DNA from 2 places in the Alkalibacterium sp. m-11 genome. Region 1 is predicted to be linked to the other one. Evidence: riboswitches for the same ligand, from Rfam matches in the RefSeq annotation. Region 1 holds a riboswitch; the other holds the start of a gene.
The links. Region 1 has a riboswitch for FMN ahead of ACYQ2O_RS00055 (ECF transporter S component). Riboswitches for the same ligand answer to the same signal wherever they lie in the genome.
Positions count from the first base shown of each region.

Region 2: another riboswitch for FMN. It lies ahead of ribD (bifunctional diaminohydroxyphosphoribosylaminopyrimidine deaminase/5-amino-6-(5-phosphoribosylamino)uracil reductase RibD); the one in region 1 lies ahead of ACYQ2O_RS00055 (ECF transporter S component).

Region 1 is NZ_BAAGIR010000001.1:9,586-17,291, forward strand. Features, by position in the region: gene ACYQ2O_RS00045 (RecQ family ATP-dependent DNA helicase) at 1-1,339, opposite strand, end outside; gene ACYQ2O_RS00050 (helix-turn-helix domain-containing protein) at 1,336-2,385, opposite strand; gene ACYQ2O_RS00055 (ECF transporter S component) at 2,623-3,231, opposite strand; FMN riboswitch at 3,402-3,520, opposite strand; gene ACYQ2O_RS00060 (sensor histidine kinase) at 3,615-5,426, opposite strand; gene ACYQ2O_RS00065 (response regulator transcription factor) at 5,432-6,181, opposite strand; gene ACYQ2O_RS00070 (pseudouridine synthase) at 6,304-7,026, opposite strand; gene scpB (SMC-Scp complex subunit ScpB) at 7,063-7,617, opposite strand; gene ACYQ2O_RS00080 (segregation/condensation protein A) at 7,634-7,706, opposite strand, start outside.
Region 2 is NZ_BAAGIR010000038.1:9,474-17,179, forward strand. Features, by position in the region: gene ACYQ2O_RS05755 (acetyl-CoA C-acetyltransferase) at 1-1,108, shown strand, start outside; FMN riboswitch at 1,152-1,265, shown strand; gene ribD (bifunctional diaminohydroxyphosphoribosylaminopyrimidine deaminase/5-amino-6-(5-phosphoribosylamino)uracil reductase RibD) at 1,489-2,592, shown strand; gene ACYQ2O_RS05765 (riboflavin synthase) at 2,593-3,243, shown strand; gene ACYQ2O_RS05770 (bifunctional 3,4-dihydroxy-2-butanone-4-phosphate synthase/GTP cyclohydrolase II) at 3,268-4,461, shown strand; gene ribH (6,7-dimethyl-8-ribityllumazine synthase) at 4,487-4,951, shown strand; gene ACYQ2O_RS05780 (HAD family hydrolase) at 4,948-5,613, shown strand; gene ACYQ2O_RS05785 (hypothetical protein) at 5,660-6,382, opposite strand; gene ACYQ2O_RS05790 (CorA family divalent cation transporter) at 6,571-7,476, shown strand; gene ACYQ2O_RS05795 (PspC domain-containing protein) at 7,557-7,706, shown strand, end outside.

The DNA of each region.
Region 1 (7,706 bases):
GGATGCACCCAGTGCAGCAGCCATTACGTCTAACTTCAGGTTTTTCACCAAAATAATCGAGTAGAGCTTCGCGTTTGCATCCCTGTCGTTTAGCGTAATCCACCATGGTCCTTAGCTGGACTGATTTATGTGTATGATAACGGTCAACCATTTCAGCAGCCTGTTCAAAAGGAATGTTCTGCTCTATAAAATGCCGACTTATATTTATCTTGGTGTCGTCTTTCAGATGATCGAGTGTCTCAGCATGTCTGTAAGCGAAAATCAGTTCATCTCTGTTCGGTAGAGTATTTTCCTGCAGTCTCATCTGGATCGCCTCATCGCCATTTTCATAAAGAAGTAAAGCGACCCCACCTTTTCTGTCTCTGGAACACCTGCCGATTTCCTGCAGGTACATCTCCGGACTTCCAGGTAGATGGTAGTGAATGATGAATCTGATGTCCGGCTTATCGATCCCCATCCCAAAAGCACTGGTAGCACAGATAACGGGTAAGGCATCTGATAAAAATTGAGACTGTATCCTGCGCTTGTCCTCTTTATCCAGATCACTATGGTAACTTTCACAGGGAATCCCCATTTGTGATCGTATCAGTTCGGCCAGTTGATCGGCAAGTTTCTTACTGGAAAAATAAATAATGCCAGGTCCTTTGAACTCACTGACTGCATGTAGCAGCCGGTCCTGCTTGTCTCCGGCAGACTGTTCCACTCTCAGTTGTATAGACGGCCGGTCCACAGGATAAATAATCTGGTCCACTTCTGAACTGAGGTTAAGTACAGAAAGAATATCCTTTCTCACCTGTTCAACTGCCGTAGCAGTCAGTGCCAGTGTCAATGGATTGTTCAATTCCTGCCTGACTTTACCCAACTTCAGATAGTCTGCTCTGAAGTCCATTCCCCATTGAGAAATACAATGAGCTTCATCTACTACAAGTAGAGACAAGTTGATTTGTTTCAGCTGATCGATCATCCCTCGCTGCTGAAGCATTTCGGGAGACACGAATATAAATTTATATGCTGATAAATTCCGAAGAATATCCTGCTTTTCCGTATAGGAAAGAAAACTGTTCAGTGCAACTACCGACTTTTCACCGCTGCTTTTCATTTTTTCCACCTGATCTTCCATAAGTGAAAGCAGTGGCGAGATGATGACAGTCGATCCGCCAAGAATGTATGATGGAAGCTGATAACAGAGCGTTTTCCCCGTGCCTGTCGGCAGCATGACAAGTGCATGCCTCTCTGCAAGAACACTGCTTATCGCTTCTTCCTGTCCAGGGCGAAACTTATCAAATCCAAATTTGTCATTTAAAAGTTTTTTAGCCTGATTACTCCTGTCATTTATCATAAAAATCCACGGATCCTTTCGATTTCAATTAATCGATACCAGAAAAACTCAAGCTGCTGAATCTCCTGTTGTGCCTGAGCATAGGTTAGAGACGGATTGTTTTTAAAAAGTTCTTTCAGTCGATCTCGAACACGCCCTGGAATTAATGATTCGTACCCTTCATACCGACTCATCAGCACTGCTTCAAGAACATGTTCTTTTATCGTATTCTCTTTTACTTTACGCAGGGCTGCTGTTTTATGAATCGTACTTCCATTCATTAAAAGTGTCAGACTTCTATAGGCACTAGCACTGAGTCCATAATGACAGGACTTGTGAACACTCTCCCACAAAGATTTCAACAGGACCGATTCATCAAGAGACTGGTATAATCTGGCCATGAGAATCTCTGTAGTGATCAGGACTTCTAAAGGTGTCATATCATATTTCTGAGCTGTCTGTCTTTTAGTCATCCCTTCATAGTTATGACCGATCATCTGATCTACCATAAATGAAGGATATACATCTGGCAAGGTCTCGAGAAACACCTTAATCTCTTCCGACCATTTTACAGACAAGGATCTCTGAGGAAAACCTTGTTCTGCTAACCATTTTTTTATGCGGTTCTGACTGATTCTGTTACTGATATAAGGCATATATTCCTTGTTACCATAACTGAACTCAGATAAGATCTGGCTGACAAATATGAACGAATGCCAGAATTCTTTACGTGTCAGCGCACTGGACATATCCAGCCTGCAGTCCAGCATTGTATACTCTGAAATGAATGCTTGTTTAGCCTGCTGACCTTTGGTAGTCGCCTGGTATCGTCCTTCTTTTTCTGAGAGCCAGCCCAGAGCTGACAGTTTATACATCCTGTCTGTCCATTGTGCTGTAGATAGTGACAATGGAGAAAGAAAAAGAGATTGGAGCTGATTCTTCTCAGCAGTAAATAGGGTGGAAGGCGTCCGCTTTCCTTCTGCGATCAATTCCAGCTGTCTGATTGAAACAGCTGTTTCCTGAGAAAACAAGTAATTGATGTAGTTCAATTCAAACCTTTGTGTCATACGTCACCCACTGTATTCATATTAGTTTCTCCACCTCTACAATACACTATACAAGCAAATAATTTAAGTTCTTTATTATGTCATGTAATTTTGCAGAAGGAAACGTCGCCTGTGAACTGAACATGTAAAAAGCCTGCAGAGACTTGAACAGAAGCATTACAGGAGTGACCCTGTCATAATCCATACAAATTTCTGCAGACTGAAGTGTTCATATACAACGATACTTAATGTGTCTTCTTAAGATTGAGATACAGTAACCTGTGTCTGCTTCTTACGATTAATTTTCTTTCTAGTCTTATCAAGCCAAGGTTTGAGTTTCGAAAAGGCAATAAAGAACAGTACTGCTACTATAGGACCTTTAATCATATTGAAAGGCACAATAGCAAACAGCAGATAAGTTCTCATTGGTCCGACACTGAGACCCATTACTGCCATATAGGCAGGTGCAATAAACAGCCAGTTTGCTAAAGCCATAGTTGCAGTCAAAGAAACACTAGCAGCACCGCCAGCAAGAAGTTTAAATTTCAAGGCAGTTCCTTTTTTTGCGATAATCAAGTACAGCGGAAGTGTATAAGATAATGTTGCAATAAAAGCTGCTGTATCTCCAATCGGAAATCCCATTTCTCCGCCCTTTTGAGCGTACGACAGGAGTGAGCGAATGAATGCAATAGCAACACCAGCCAGTGGTCCGTAGACATACATTCCGAAGAGCACCGCAAGATCACTGAAATCTATTTTCAGGAATGGTGATCCGGGCAGTATTGGGAATGAAATCATGGATATGACCCATGCAAGGGATGCCAGCATAGCAATGCCTACCAGTCGTTTTGTTTTGTTATTTGTCATAATAAATCCTCCTGAAAGGATCCATCCTGCTTAGGGTGAACTTAATGATGAGAGTGTTCTGGCCCTCTGCTTGTCTGATACTTGAAGCAGGAAAGACAAAAAACTCTGCCAGTTCCCCACCTCAGGTCACTAACAGAGCAAAAAGACAGAATTTATTTTCAGTCAGAAAGCTCCATCTTCTTTATCCAGACTATACTGTCGGTACTGGAATTACACCAGTTCAGCAATCACTGATCGCTCGTGGACTTTACCACCGGTCGGGATTTACACCCTGCCCCTGAAGATGAATCGTTATATTTATTTCTGATATTATTATACTGAGTATAATCGATGAAGTCAAGCGCTCTTGCTCAACATTACACAGGACACTAAAACTATTGACATTATTCACTTTCCCCAGTTTCGATCGGAAGATGAATAAGGAACGACGCCCCTTTTCCTAATGTTGATTCGACTTCTATATACCCTTCATGTGCTTCTACGATGTTCTTAACTAATGACAGTCCAATGCCTGTACCATTTGCATTGAATGAGTAATTATTTCGGGATTTATCTGCTTTGAAGAATCGGTCGAAGATATACGGAACATCTTCTTCCGGTATTCCAGTCCCAGTATCTTTCACGACCATAACTACTTCGTTCAAGTCCTGCTCATTGTATAGCTGTAGCGTCACGACTTTTTCAGACTTATCAGTCATACTTGTGTGTCTGATCGCATTATTTATTAAATTGACAAACACCTGATCCATCTTATCTTTATCCATGACGAGATGAACGTCTTCTTTAGGCATGTCAAGCTGAAGCGAGACTTCGGATTCATTCGCCATTTTATCAAAACGGAAAAGCAGGCTTCTCAAGTAACTGTTAAGGTTCACATCAGTTTTCTGAAGCTCGATATAACCTGCTTCCATACGTGACAAATCAAGCATCTCATTTACCATACGGTTCATTCTCTGTGATTCATCACGAATGATCGCCGCCATCTCTTTTTTCTCTTCAGTGCTTTCCGCAACGTCGTCGAGTATCGCTTCACTGTAACCCTGAACCATGACCAGAGGGGTTCTCAATTCATGAGAGATATTATTAATAAAGTCGACTCTCATTTTATCAAGTCGATGTTTCTTCGTCTGATCATTAGTTGAAACAAGAATACCTCTTAAGTCTTCAGTAAAATCATCTACTAGAGGGAGAATCGTTACATCGTGATAAGATTCTTCCATTTCGATTGAAAACTCTCTGATTTTCTTATGTGTAACCACTTCCCGCAGCTGGTCCCCCAGATCGATAAACTCTTCATCATGTGAAAATGCAGATTTTTCGATTTGATATTGGGTAAGAAATAAGTCCCCGACCGGGTTGGACAGCAGGAGGGTCAGTTCTGAATCATAATAAAGAATACCTGTTTCGATGTTTTCCAATATATGAGCAAGCAGTTCTTTTTCCTGCTTAACCACTGTCCTGTTCGTTTCAAGTGAATGACCCATTTTATTCATTGCCATAGCCAGTTCAGACAAATCATCTCGCCCAGAAATCGGAAGCTGATGACTAAAATCGTCTCTTGCAAAGTCAAATGCTATATTCGTCATCGCATTTATTGGTTCGGACACATTTTTTTTGAGATACATGTAATAATAAGCTGCAATAAGCAGGTGAAGGATAGTCAAACCAGTAATGACCCAGGTCATCTGTCTCTCAATTGAGATAAGAAAAAATAGATCCGCATACGAGTATAGGATGAGTTCCTCTTCTTCTGTAGATGTCGGCTGGATACGAAACACAAAAGGAATGTTATAACTCACTTCATTATCCTGATCTGAGCGTATATTCACATGTTCCTCCTGGGGCTGAAAGTTCTGGATGATATCCGGTTTATTTTCCATTGTATCAAGGACATCCGCTGGGAAAGAGTAGACCCATGCTTCACCATCTGGAGAATCGAACGTTTCAGAAGCCAGAGCGAAATGAATACTCGAATGGAGATTATTAATAGACTCAATGTTATCTATTAAAAAATGTGGATCCGCAATAGCTAAGCGTTCCACATTTATAATAATTTCTTCAAAGTCATTCATGAAGTTTTCTTTAATCTGCTGGGAATAAAATACACCGTAAAACACTGTAGTAGCAATAAAAGAAAATAGAGTGATACCAAAGGTGATAAGCCATATTCTGATTGCAACTACATTGATTTTCATGCTGTCTACTCCTCTTCTTCATGAGGATAAGAATTCAGCTTATATCCTAGTCCCCAGACTGTCTCGATCATTTTCGCTGCCACATCAGATTCTTTTTTGAGCTTTTCTCTCAAACGTTTAACATGGGTATCAACTGTTCTCAAGTCCCCGAAAAATTCATATTTCCACACTTCTCTTAAAAGCTGCTCTCTGCCAAAAATCTGATCAGGTGCTGACATGAGGTAATGAAGCAAATCATATTCCTTCGGAGTCAGATTGACAGTTTTCCCGTCCGCAGTAACACGTCGGGAATCGTTGTCGATTTCAAGATGAGGAAGCTTGAGGGTATCTGAAACATCTCCTGCAGCATCTGTTCCACCTGCGCTTGATTTTGTCCGCTTAATGATCGCTGCTACACGTAAAACGATTTCTCTTGGACTGAAAGGTTTAACGATATAATCGTCTGCTCCTACTTCAAACCCTTGTATCCGGTTTAGCTCTTCCCCTTTTGCCGTAAGCATCATGATAGGTGTCTCTTTTTCTTTTCGGATTTCTTCAGCTACCTGAATCCCGTCCATCTCAGGCATCATGACATCGAGCAGAATCAGGTCATATTCATTTTCCAGTGCGAGGTCCAGAGCAATCCTGCCGTTTTCAGCTTCATCAATATCGTAATCAGCTTTTTCAAGATACATTTTCAGTAAACGTCTGATTCTATCTTCATCATCTACAACTAATAACTTTTTAGCATTCCCTTGACTAGTCTCTTCGGTCACTTTAAGACACTCCTCTAAATAATAGTGGGTTCGTTCACTTATCGATCGCTGTTGATCTCTTGTCTATCATTATAAATGAAGAACAATGATACTTCCAATCATTTCGCCTGTGATCCGGTGGGTTAGGACTCTTCGACAAGCTGCTTGAGTTTATTGACCTCGAACTGTTTAAGTTCTCTCCATTCACCTGATTGAAGCCCTTCAGCAGTCAGGAAGCCGTATTTATCACGATTCAGTTTCTCGACTGGAAAGCCGACACTTTTAAGCATCTTTTTAACCTGATGGTTTTTCCCCTCATGAATCGTCAGTTCCACAAGACTAGTATTTTTTTTAGAATCCACATCAATAATTCGCGCTTTAGCCGGTCGTGTCTTGTAACCATCGATCACTACGCCTTTTTCTAGTCTGATTACAGGTTTTTTATCGATCAGACCAGTGACTTTAGCAATATATGTTTTTTCCACGCCAAATTTAGGGTGAGTCAACTGATTTGTCAATTCACCATCATTGGTCAAGATAATCACACCAGTTGTATCATAATCCAGACGACCTACAGGATAGATGCGCTGTTCAACCCCGGAAAGCAGATCAACAACTGTTTTTCTTCCTTTAGGATCATCTGCGCTCGAGATTACACCCCTAGGCTTATTTAAAAGAAAATAGTACTTCTGTTCCTGTACAATAGGGACACTGTCCACTTCAATCAGATCAGTCTTTTTTACATTAATCCCCATTTCTTTCACTACTGCACCATTCACCTTGACTCTGCCCTCTTTTATCATCTTTTCAGACGCTCTTCTAGAAGCTACACCTGCGTGAGCCATGACTTTCTGTAAACGTTCCATAAACGTTTCTCCTCCATCTCTAGTATCAGACTATAACTAAAAATCAGCTGACTCTTCAAATAAACTCTGATTAGTCAATTCTTCTTCCAGTTCTAGTTCAGGTAATTCTGTTAAATCGTTCAAGCCGAAATAATCGAGAAAATAGTCAGTCGTACCGTAAAGTACAGGTTTACCGGGAGCATCAAGTCTTCCAATTTCCTGAATAAGATCACGGAGCTTCAATTTCTGAAGACTGGACGACAGCTGAACTCCTCTAATTTCTTCGATTTCCATTCGTGTGATCGGCTGCTTATAAGCAATTACCGCTAATGTCTCAACAGAGGCTTTACTCAGTTTCTTGCTCAATGGCGACTGAGCATATACTTGAATTGCTGGTGAGTATACTTTTTTTGTTGCAAGCTTGAAACTATCTGCTGTTTCGAGAAGGGTCAGTCCGCTTGTATCATCGCCTTCATATTTCTCTTTCAGCTTAGTCAGACAGACCTTTGTATGGTCCATCGTCGATTTTGTTAGCTGAGCCAGTTCATTTAACGTAACTCCTTGTTCACCTGCCACAAACAGCAATGCCTCTAATGTACCTAATTCATTCATCGCCTGTCGCTTCCTTTCATTGACCCACTGCTGAACTAAGATATATTTCTCCGAAACACTCTTTCTGTTCAATAAACAATCTGTTTTCT
Region 2 (7,706 bases), on a different contig from region 1:
GGAACAGAGCAAAATCAATCAGAAAGACATCGATGAAGTTGTTCTGGGAAATGTACTGCCGGCTGGACAGGGACAAGGTGTCACTCGTCAGGCAGCAATCAAGGCAGGAATTCAAGTTGACGTTCCAGCGTATTCATTGAATATGGTCTGCGGAAGTGGATTAAAATCGGTAATGAACGCTTATCTGGGAATTAAAGCCGGTGAATATCAAGCGATCATTGCAGGGGGCACAGAATCAATGAGTCAGGCACCCTACCTAATTCCAGGCAGCACCCGTAGTGGTCAGAAAATGGGCGGTTATAAAGTGGGAGACCACATGCTAGATGATGCTTTGACAGATGCTTTTGAAGGCTATCATATGGGAGTGACCGCTGAGAATATCGTTGAACGATACAACCTGACTCGAGAAGATCAGGATCACTTTGCCTACACGTCTCAAAAGAGAGCGATCGAAGCGATAGACAATGGGGCCTTCAATAATGAAATCATTCCAGTGGAGACTAAAGTCCGTAGAGAAACGGTTATTGTCGACACGGACGAATACCCCAATCGTAATACGACAGAAGAAAAACTGAACAGCCTAAGACCGGCTTTCAAAAAAGACGGGTCCGTTACAGCCGGAAATGCCTCCGGAATCAATGACGGGGCCAGCGCAACTCTGATCGTTGGGGAAGACTACCTGACTGAAAATAATCTGACTCCCCTCGTTGAAATCGTCGGGATAGGTCAGGGAGGCGTCGATCCTTCAGTTATGGGTCTAGGACCAACTCCAGCTATCAAGCAGGCAGTCAAGCGTGCGGAAATAAGTTTTGAGGACATCGATGTATTCGAGTTGAATGAAGCATTCGCCAGTCAGAGTCTGGGTGTTATAAAAGAAATATCGGATGAATTTGGAGTAGACAAAGACTATATGCTTGAGCGGACAAACCTAAATGGAGGAGCTGTTGCGCTTGGTCATCCAGTTGGTGCCAGTGGTAACCGGATTCTGGTCACACTTGTCCATCTGATGAAGCAGCGTGGACTGACATACGGTCTGGCGTCATTATGCATCGGCGGAGGCATGGGAGTAGCTGTTCTGGTTAAAAATGCAGATAATAAATATTCATAGTTGACACAGTTATATTTTCCATATATGATTTATTTAACAAGTAAATAGTCTTCAGGGCAGGGTGTAAGTCCCTACCGGTGGTAAAGCCCACGAGCCGCAAGGCAGATTCGGTTAGATTCCGAAGCCGACAGTATAGTCTGGATGAAAGAAGACACGTATATGCACAATTGGACTTTCAAGAGGACAACTAGGCCTTTTCAAAGTGCAGATTGAGATGACCTTTCAAACCCTGGAATAGTTTATTCCAGGGTTTTTCTTTATATAGGTCCAGCTGCCAGTCTGACTGGCGTACTCTCTTGTTCTGTTATGTGCATAACTGGTCAAAATTCTTCAAGCCCTGAATCTTAATTGATTCGGGGCTTTTTTAATGAGGTGAAAAAGTGACAACGGACGAAACCTATATGAAAAGGGCATTATATTTAGCAGCGCAAGCGAAGGGTCACACGTCTCCTAATCCTATGGTAGGGGCTGTCATAGTGAAAGACGGGCGAATCATAGGAGAAGGGTATCATCATCAAGCTGGAGAACCGCATGCAGAAGTCAATGCGATCAACTCTGCGAATGAACCAGTAGAAGGGGCAACGATATATGTCACGCTTGAACCGTGTTCTCATTATGGCCGCACGCCGCCATGTTCGGATCTGATTATCGACAAAAAGCTGAAGAGAGTAGTTGTAGCCGCACTTGATCCGAACCCGGTCGTTTCTGGAAACGGCATTGAGCGTATAAGAAATGCAGGAATTGAAGTGGTGACAGGCGTTCTTGAAGAAGAAAGCAGAAAGTTGAACGAAGTGTTCAACTATTTTATTACTACTAGAAGTCCCTTTGTCGTAATGAAATACGCAATGACACTGGATGGAAAAATAGCTACAGAAACCGGGGAGTCGAAATGGATCTCGTCTGATGCATCAAGAAATCATGCGCATCATTTAAGAGGGCATCTCAGCGGAATAATGGTTGGAATAGGAACGGTCCTGAAAGATGACCCCCGATTGACCTGTCGGGTTGATGGACTGCCTCAGCCAGTGCGTATTATTATGGACAGTCAATTGAAAATCCCTATGGACGCAAGAGTCCTGACTGAGCAGGATAAAGCAAAGACATTGATACTGACGACCGAACAGGCACCTTCGGCAAAAAAAGAGGCGCTTGAAAGTAGAGGCGTGACGGTAAAAATTGTTGGAGAATCTGACGGACATGTCGATTTGGAAGAAGCCATGCGGATCATCGGGGAATACGGCGTAGACAGCCTTCTGCTTGAAGGGGGAGGAACGCTCAATGCAGCTGCGTTGAAAGCTGGAATCGTGCACAAACTGTCTGTTTATATTGCACCTAAACTCCTTGGTGGAGCAGAAGCGATATCTCCAGTCATTGGACACGGGGTCCAACAGATGTCCGATGCTTATAAACTGAAATCTGTTGAAATAACCAGAATTGAAGATGATTTGCATATTGAAGCTTATATAGATAGGAGTGAAAATTAAATGTTTACAGGAATTGTTGAAGAAATAGGAGAAATCAAAAGCATTAAAAAAGGTGCTAAATCAAGCGAATTGACCATTAAAGCAGAGAAGGTTCTGGAAGATGCAGCCATAGGAGACAGCATATTGACTAATGGGGTGTGCCTGACGATCACTACTTTCGATAAAACGTTTTTCACAGCTGATGTCATGTCAGAAACCTTGGATAGAACGACTTTGGGAACACTGACTTCCGGTAGCCGTATCAATCTTGAGCGAGCGCTGACGCTTCAGACCAGACTAGGTGGCCATATGGTCAGCGGACACATCGACGGAACAGGAGTCATTACTCATTTCAGAAAAGACGATAATGCGGTCTGGGTCACAGTCAATGCCTCCAAGAACCTGCTGAAATACATTATCGAAAAGGGATCCATAGCAATCGACGGCATCAGTCTGACGGTCGCAGCTGTATCAGATAATGACTTTCAAGTATCGATCATCCCGCATACGTCTGAGCAAACCACATTGCTGAGCCATTCAATCGGCGACAAGGTCAATCTCGAATGTGACATGATCGGAAAATATGTAGAAAAGCTAATGGGCCTGGCTCCAAAGAGCGAGACAAAGTTAAAGCTAAGTCAAGACTTTTTGCAGACTAATGGGTTTGTATAGATAGAAAGAAACAGGAGTGAGGGCATGTTCAATAAAGTTGAAGAATTACTGGAAGATCTGAAACAAGGGAAAAACGTCATTATCGTAGATGATGAAGACAGGGAAAACGAGGGAGACATCGTCTGTGCAGCAGAATTCGCGACTGCTGAAAATGTCAACTTTATGGCCAAGTATGCCAGAGGACTGATCTGTATTCCTATGACTAAGGAGTATACGAAGAAGCTGGGTCTGTCTCAAATGAGTCTATACAATACGGATGATCACACGACAGCCTTTACAGTATCCATCGATCATGTAGATACCACTACAGGAATATCAGCCGGCGAACGTTCGCTGACAGCTATGAAAACGGTGGATGAAGACAGCCGTCCTGAAGACTTCAAGCGTCCGGGACATATGTTTCCACTTGAAGCGGTTGACGGAGGTGTGCTGGCAAGAAATGGCCATACGGAAGCCACTGTAGATCTGATGAGACTCGCCGGTCTGAAACCGGTCGGTTTATGCTGTGAAATCATGAACGATGACGGGAGCATGGCTAGACGTGATGATCTTGTGGCTTTTGCAGAAGAACACGATATGAAAATGGCAACGATAAGTGAACTGATCGAATACCGGAAAGCCAATGAACAGGTTATTTTTCGGGAATCAAAAGCCAAGCTGCCAACAAAGTTCGGTGAATTCGATATTTATGCGTATGAACATAAATTTACCGGTGAACATCATGTCGCGCTTGTCAAAGGAGATGTATCAGATGGGGAACCTGTTCTCTGTCGCATCCATTCGGAATGTCTGACTGGGGATGTGTTCGGATCTAAAAAATGTGACTGCGGTCAGCAGCTCGATTCTGCCATGGAAAAAATTGCAGAAGAAGGCAGAGGCGTGCTTCTATACATGAGACAGGAAGGCCGCGGGATCGGACTGGTCAACAAGATCAAAGCGTATGCGCTGCAGGATCAGGGGCACGATACCATTCAGGCCAATGTTCTGCTCGGCTTCCCGATAGATGCCAGGGAGTACTACGAATGCAAGCAGATATTTGATGATCTTGGTGTCAGCAGACTTAATCTGATGACCAACAACCCCCTCAAGATATCAAGTCTGGATCAGTACGGGCTGAAAGTCGAAAAGCGGGTACCGATACAGATGACGCTCTTCGATGAAGACAAGGAGTATCTGCGCACGAAAAAAGAAAAAATGGGACACTATTTAGAATATTAAAAAATGAATTTGGAGGAACAGAATTATGAATAAGATTGAAGGACAGTTAATTGCACAGGATTTAAAAATTGGAATCGTCGTGGGACGCTTCAATGACTTTATCGGGTCAAGACTGCTTGATGGGGCTGTAGATGCATTAGTCAGACACGGAATGGAAGAGTCGGATATCGACGTTGCCTGGGTACCTGGAGCATATGAAATCCCATTAGTAGCTAAAACAATGGCGGCATCCGGAAAGTATGATGCAGTGGTTACTCTTGGTGCAGTGATCAGAGGAGCTACCTCTCACTACGACCATGTCTGTGGAGAAGTATCCAAGGGAGTGGCTTCAGCATCAGACACTACAGGTGTACCTGTCATGTTCGGCGTGCTGACAGTCGATACAATCGAACAGGCTATTGAACGTGCCGGAACAAAAGCTGGTAACAAGGGTGGAGAAGTAGCCGTTGGAGCAATCGAAATGGCCAACCTTATGAAAAAATTGAAATGAAGAATGAATTGAGTCACGTCAGAACAATCATTTTTGATTATGACGGTACGCTTCATGACAGCAGTAAAATATACATCCCCGCGTTTAAACGCGCATACAATTATCTTGTGAAGAATAACAAAGCAGAAGAAAAAAACTGGTCAGATGAAGAAATTACCCAGTGGCTGGGCTACAGCAAGCAGGAAATGTGGGAGCTGTTCATGCCCGACCTCGATCCTAGTTTTCGTCAGGATGCATCTGGACTTATCGGTAAAACGATGCTTGAAATGATTCAGAGGAATGAAGCTAGATGGTATGCAGGCGCTGTTGACACTCTGCAGTATCTCAAAGATCAGGGATATACTCTGATCTTCTTAAGTAACTGCTCAATCAGTTACATGGAGATGCATGCCGAACAGTTTAGACTGAAAGGCTACTTTAAGAGACTGTACTGTACGGAACAGTTCAACTTCAGGAAATCAAAGAAAGAGATCGTTAAACTGCTGAAACAGGACTTTGAAGGAGATATTGTTGTAATAGGCGACCGATTCCAGGATATCGAAACGGCTGAACTTGAAGGAGTCTACGCTATAGGATGCACCTATGGCTTCGGAAAACATAAGGAACTCGAAGGAGCAGATTTGCTCATCTCCGATATAGGTGAACTTAGAAACTATTTATAATAAACGAAGTGATGCTCGGTCTCTTTCAGACGGCCGCATCACTTTTTTATATGAATATAAACAGGAAACCGGCTGAAATTACCCCCGTCAGAAAGCCTTCTAGATTTCCTTCTCTTTCAGACGGAAGCTCATGCTTGATGACATTCAGTGTCATCGCGCCCGCTACAAAAGCTTCAACACTTCCGAATATATACTCTGGAAAATCAGAAAATAGCCCGATTCCGAACCCGACAATGATAGCCAGAGAAAGAATATGCCGTCCGTACTGATCATATACTGATTCATGGTGACGTCTGAGCCCCCAGTCATTCGTCACAAAATGAAGAGCAAAAGCAATAAAGAATACAACTAATGTGGCATCCGGTTCTCGCCTGTCTGTCAGAAGGTAGCCGATCATGGCATTGTATAAAGAAAAGAAGGCAATGTGGGCCCAGAACAGGCGGGATTCGATCAAGTTGGGATTGGTCTGTTCTTTAGTTTCATAAGCGCGTGCAATCAGACGGTCCATCGCATAAAAAACGGATAGACCAAGCAAGGCAATGATATATAAGGCATAGTGCAGCAAGTGTCCTTCCAGCCAGTGTATTTCCTGTTCAGCTAATTCCTGGGTGTGTGCAACTTGGGGCCACAGGTGGATAAAGACATAGGCTATTCCCACTCCAGCAGAAAACGAAATGAATCGTCTTAATAAAGCTTTCGGTAAAGATATGTATATAGATAGGAAATGAATCAGCACGAAGCTGACAGCCAAAATTAAAGGTATCCACATAATCAGTTGAGCTGCTTGAGACAGCTGTCCTCTCTTTCTTCCAGTCTATCTTTATGTAATACTCAAAGTGTACACTATTCGTCTTATATTTTCAGTACGGAACACTAAAATATAAGACGGTCGTTAATAGAGATTAAAGTCAATTTAGAGTATGATTGACTTAGGACAATTGAGGAAGCAGGTGTGACATGATCAGTAAAGGTAATACGGAAAGGACGGACTCTATTACTGAATGGGTGCTGGTAACTGATCCTGTAAGAGACGATGTGAAAAAAGAGACCGATAAATTTTCAGCAGATTTGGATATTTCCTCTCTCTTGGAAGATAGGACAGTGTCCTACTATAGTTGCCTGAAGGATCATTACGGGCAACGTGTGTCTGTACTGCACCTCCCTGTTTTTAATGATCTGCAAAGTAATCATCTTGCAGATACATCCACAACACTTACGTTCATTTTTTCAATGGCATCTGTTTTAGTCGTACTGAACGGGTATTCAGACGAAGGGTTGCTTGATAAGCTCAATTCAGACCGATCGCCTCATCAGGTAATGATGGATCTGATAGTTAGTATGTATATTGCGGTGGACAATCGAATGGACCGATTAAGCCAGAACATCCGTGAGGCGAAGTCGGAAACTGTAGAAAAAGCCAATAGAGAAGTGCTGTTGAGTCTGGCTGATATCGAACAGGAAATGGTTATCTTTTCTAAACGGCTTGAAGATTATGGTGAAACCTTTCATCAGTGGTTATCAGATTCAACGATAGAGAGAACATGTACTCACCAAGAGAGAGAAAACGTGAGACTTCTTATACGTAAAAGTCTCTTCAACAGTCAGCTATATAAAGAACTGATTGAATCCACAAGTGGACTTCTCTCGGACAGCATCGATAACCGATTGAACAGCATCATGGAATTTCTTGAATCAATCGCCCTGGTCATATCCATTCCGACCCTTATTTTCAGCTTGTTCGGGATGAATACCGGGGGATTGGTCGGCCGGCAGTCCCCATTTGGAACGATTGTTGTTATCCTGATATCAGTCCTTCTTGGAGCAGCCGTGGCAATTTATCTGAGAAGGAAAAAATACTTGTGAAGTATTATACTCATGCTTGAGATTACTGATTAATTGGAGTAAAGTGAAGGAAGAGATAATTAATTGAGGAGGAATAGACTATGAACGGCAATAAATTAAGAAAGTCTTCAGATGATCGAGTTATTTCAGGCGTATGTGGAGGAATTGCAGAGTTTTTCGGTATTTCGTCACTGGCTGTCAGACTGATTTTCCTGATCCTTCCATCAAACCTGCTTCTGTACATCATTCTG